Regions from separate parts of the Mesorhizobium sp. CA15 genome, predicted to be linked through region 1. Evidence: riboswitches for the same ligand, from Rfam matches in the RefSeq annotation. Region 1 holds a riboswitch; the other holds the start of a gene.
The links. A riboswitch is a leader RNA that binds a small molecule or an ion and turns the genes downstream of it on or off. The one in region 1 is predicted to bind thiamine pyrophosphate.
Positions count from the first base shown of each region.

Region 2: it holds a riboswitch for thiamine pyrophosphate, as region 1 does, so the genes downstream of both, LB515_RS24055 (Ykof family thiamine-binding protein) here and thiB (thiamine ABC transporter substrate binding subunit) in region 1, are expected to answer to the same signal.

Region 1 is NZ_JAIUHQ010000007.1:68,444-70,832, forward strand. It holds gene thiB (thiamine ABC transporter substrate binding subunit) at 218-1,228, opposite strand; TPP riboswitch at 1,274-1,379, opposite strand; gene LB515_RS14205 (thiamine diphosphokinase) at 1,515-2,159, shown strand; gene LB515_RS14210 (ABC-F family ATP-binding cassette domain-containing protein) at 2,161-2,389, shown strand, end outside.
Region 2 is NZ_JAIUHQ010000019.1:29,452-31,840, reverse strand. It holds gene LB515_RS28370 (dihydrofolate reductase family protein) at 1-90, shown strand, start outside; gene LB515_RS24060 (hypothetical protein) at 632-976, opposite strand; TPP riboswitch at 1,175-1,287, shown strand; gene LB515_RS24055 (Ykof family thiamine-binding protein) at 1,278-1,886, shown strand; gene LB515_RS24050 (ABC transporter permease) at 2,214-2,389, shown strand, end outside.

The sequences.
Region 1 (2,389 bases):
AATTCAGCAAACGCCGTGTTCCTTCGCGCCCCCCTCTGTCCTGCCGGACATCTCCCCCACAAGGGGGGAGATCAGCAGCGCCCGCGCTTCGCTCATCACTGCAACGTCGCCAGTTGGCGAAACCGCCGATGACGGCCAATCTCCCCCCCTGTGGGGGAGATGTCCGGCAGGACAGAGGGGGGCGCCGTAGAGCGATCATCTTGCGCGAATAGCGATCCTATTTGCTCATCACCGCCAGCCACTCATCCACCCACGCCTTGCGGTTGGCGGCGACCTCCTGCGGGCTGAACAGCAAGGTCTTGGTCGGCTTCACCAGTTTGTCGAAGGCCGGGTTGAGCGGCTTGTCGGTCTTGCCGGCCGGGAACATCCAGTTGGTTTCCGGAATGACATCCTGGAATTTCGGTCCGGTCATGAAGGCGATGAACTTTTGCGCCAGCGGGTTCTTCGCGCCCGTCATGGTGATGCCGGCAACCTCGATCTGCAGGTACTCGCCTTCCTCGAACGAGGCGGCCTGGTAGCGCTCGGTGTTCTCGGCCACCATGTGGTAGGCCGGCGAGGTGGTGTAGGACAGCACCATTGGCGCCTCGCCCTTGGTGAACAGGCCATAGGCCTCGCTCCAGCCCGGCGTCACCGTCAGCACTTTCGATTTCAGCTTGGCCCAGGCTTCCGGCGCCTTGTCGCCATAGACCGATTTCACCCACAAGAGCAGGCCGAGGCCCGGCGTCGAGGTGCGCGGATCCTGGATGACGATCTTGTCCGTGCCGGCGCCTTCGACCAGTTCCTTCAGGCTCTTCGGCGGGACTTTAAGCTTCTGCGTGTCATAGACGACGGCGAAATAGCCGTAGTCGAAAGGCACGAAAGTGTCGTCGCTCCAGCCTCCAGGCACGTCGATGGCGGAGACTTCGCCATGCGGCACGAACAGTCCGCTCGCCTTGGCGTCGGCGGTGAGATTGGTGTCGAGGCCGAGCACGATGTCGGCCTTGGTGCCGGCGCCTTCGAGCTTGACGCGGTTGAGGAGCGCCACGCCGTCGGCCACCGAGACGAATTCGAGATCGCAGCCGCATTCGGCCTCGAATTCCTTCTTCACCGCCGGGCCGGGACCCCAATCGGCGGTAAAGCTTTCATAGGTATAGACGGTGAGCTTGTCCTTCGCAGCGGCAGGCGCGACGCCCGCCAGAAGCGAAACTAAGCCGGTTGCGAGAATGAGATGGGACAGTATTGCGCGCATATCGGCGCCTCCTTCGTTCGAGTGACAAGGAATTGAGGCGCCGGATCGTCCGAAACGTCTAATCCCTCCGCCGGTACAAACCGGATCAGGTTCAGCGGGTTGGCTTGATCGCCTCTCAGCCGGATCACGTCCGGCACCCCGTTAGAGCGTTTCGACAGATAGGCCCCGCCGAAGCAGCGCGCAAGCGGAAGTTTGCCGGGCAGCTAATGTTCGCCGGTAGCCTCGCAGCCGAAGCGCACGGCATCCCGCTTCCGTTTCGCCCGACGGGCTGGTAAGGGCGACGGCCATGGGCACATTCACCATCCTGCTTGGCGGCGAGCTTATCCGCACGCCCCGGCTCGAACGCCAGATCGCTGGCTCGCGCGTCATCGCCGCCGATGCCGGCATCGGCCATGCCCGCATGCTTGGACTTGTCCCCGAACTTTGGGTCGGCGATTTCGACTCGGTGCCGGCGAACCTGCCGGATGATCTCGCCGCCGTGCCGCGAAAAGTCTTTCCGGCCGAGAAGGACATGACCGATGGCGAGCTCGCCATAGCGGAAGCGCTTCAGCGTGGCGCCACCAGCCTCGTGCTGGCCGGCGCCTTCGGCGGCAAGCGCGCCGACCATGCCTTCCTGCATCTGGCGCTGGCCGTGCGGCGGGCCGAGGCTGGCACGACCGTGCTGCTGACCAGCGGCGCGCAGGAAGGCGCTCCCATCCTGCGCGGCAAGGCCAGCTTCGACTATGACGACGGCACCTTGTTTTCGGTGCTCGGCTTTTCCGACCTGTCCGGCCTGACGGTCACCGGCGCCAAATGGCCTCTCGACCGCGTCGAGGTGGCGTTCGGTTCCTCGCTCACTATATCAAATGAGGTCAAAGGGCAGCTTGGCATCGCGCTGGAGCGCGGCCGGGCCCTGCTTCTGGCCCACCCCTATCCTCTTCCAGAAAGTTGACATGGCGCCGCCACTCCTCAACCTCGACGACATTAAACTGACTTTCGGCGGCACCCCGCTGCTCGACGGCGCGGCGCTCAGCGCATCCGCCGGCGAGAAGATCGCGCTGGTCGGGCGCAACGGCTCGGGCAAGTCGACGCTGCTCAAGATCGCCGCCGGGATGATCGAGCCGCAGGATGGCGAGGTGTTCCGCCAGCCTTCGGCCACGGTCCGCTATCTGCCGCAGATGC
Region 2 (2,389 bases), on a different contig from region 1:
CTATTCAGCGGTTTGACGGACGCGCTAAACGTCCTCGTGACGGCCGCTTACGATAACGGCACCATGCTTCGCATCTACGCTCCCCGCTGAACCGTCACGACCTCTGAGCGAAGGCTTCGACCATGGCGGCCGGCTGACCGGCACGCTCGGCATCGCTGCCGCCAGCAGCCAGGCCGGCGGCATGCGGGTTGCAATTAAGCTATAAGAGGAGGCTATCGCGTCCCTTGTTTTCCGGCGTATCGCGCGACCGCGCAGAGGAAGGCAAGCGCTGCCATGTCGCAAGCTGCGCGTGACGGCGACGGACCTTTGGCGAAAAGGACCGCGTCGGCAACCGGGACCGTCAGGCCATGCTTGCGGGCGAATGAAGTGACTTCGTAGGGCTGATCGTCAGACTGTATGCCGATGTCGATTTGTTGGTCCATCAAAACGAATTCCTCCCTGTTATACGGCTTTACCCTCCTTCGCCTGCGCAGAATTAACGCCCGGCCCCTCGCCCGCGTCCACCAATTGGCGATTGTGTGAAACGATGCATTTTTCGAGGCTTAGAGCCAAGGGTTGCAGCGACATGATTGTTCGCGTCGCTGGCGGCCTTGGAGTTCCTTCCCTTCTCTAACGAAAGAGATCAGAACGCTCACCACGCATCGCTCGATCGGGCAAACCTGACCCCCGCGGCGATCATCGCGCTTTCGCATTCGCTGATCAGCCTGAGGTTGCGCAAATACCGCGCCGCCGTTTCCGGCAGCCAGGCGGCACAGGCCTCGACATAGGCGCGGCCATGCACCAGCGCGCCGGTCGAAAGCCGCTCCTCCTTTTCGGCGATCACCTTCAGATATTGGCGGATGAAGCGGATGTCGTCGGCGATGTCCTGGCTGGCCACGCGCCAGGCGCCGGCAAGGCGTTCGCGCTCGGCGAGCGGCAAAGGCGACAACAACGGATGGGAGAGGTCGGCAAAAGCGGCATGGTTCGCGGTGTTCAAGCAAATCCCCTCAAAGGAAGGGAAGTATCGTACTTTACGTACGAAAAGCAATCAAGCGAGATTCGTACAATTTGAACGACAAAATAGGTTAGATTAAACGGTTATAACCATCGGCATCTCCCATAGGGAGATGGGCGCCTGGCCCAACTGACACCGCAAAAAACCGCTTTCCCAGCACCGTAAACAGTGCTTTAACCCCGCCATCCACAGGGGTGCTCCGTACGGTCGGGGCTGAGATGGTGGCGGCAAGCCTCCGGACCCTAAAGCTGATCTGGATAATACCAGCGGAGCGAGGCGGGCCATGTTTTCCGGCGCACAGATTTCCCTTTATCCCATGGCCGACGATTTCGTCGGCGTGATCCTTGGCGCGCTTGGCGCGCTCGATCCTTACCGCGACAGGCTGAGGATCGAAACCGACGATATCTCGACGCTGCTGGTCGGGCCGCCCGAGGTGCTGTTCCCAGCCATGCGCGACCTGTTCGTGGCGGCCGCCAAAAGCGGCAGGCACTGTGTTCTGTCGGCAGCCGTCTCGCGCGGCTGCCCCGGCGAGCCGGATGACCCGATCTGCCGCTCCGAGGAGATCGGCGGCCCGGCGATCCCGCTCGACGACCGCAAGCGCGCCGCGCTGCGCGCCGTCGGGGCCACGCTTTCGACCAACCAGCCGGTGGCGGCGCAATTCTCGCTCTATGTGATGGGCACCGGCGACCACATGGACGAGATCTATGGCTGCATCGATTTCCTGAAACAGTCGGGCGTCTTCGAACGCTCCAAGCATTTTTGCACCAAGCTGCGCGGCGACGCCGGCGCGGTGTTCGCCACGCTGAACGAAGCCTTCTGCCGCTTCGGGCCGGGCGCCGGTCACGTGACGCTCGACATCACCATTTCGGCGAACAGCCCGACCGCGGCTTGAGCGCAAGCTCGATCTATCGAGGTAGATGTCGTGGCTGTTTGGCTTGATCCATCGCGTGGGGGAGATGCCCCCAGTCCCATCTCGCAGGAGAGAGGGGAACCTTCGGCGATTGGCGAAGGCAGAGGTGACGGCGAATCTCCCCCCTTGCGGGGGAGATGCCCGGCAGGGCAGACGGGGGTGCTGTCCCGCCGGCCTCTCAACTGGTTGCGCGCGCGGCGTTCGCCAATTGCTTTCGCACAACTTTCGAAAGCTGGCGTTCCTTCGCGCCCCCCTCTGGCCTGCCGGCCATCTCCCCCTCAAGTGGGGAGATCAGCTGTAGCGTCCGCCATCGCCAAGATCTTCCCCGCTGCCCTCGCATTCGCTCTCCTTCTCGTCGCTTGGGAGCTCTACGCCCGCCTTGGCGGCATCGCCCCTACCGTGCTCCCTGCACCCTCGCGCGTGCTGGCGCAGGCCTGGGAGAACCGGGCGGCGCTGGCCGACAACACGCTTCCCACCATCCGTGC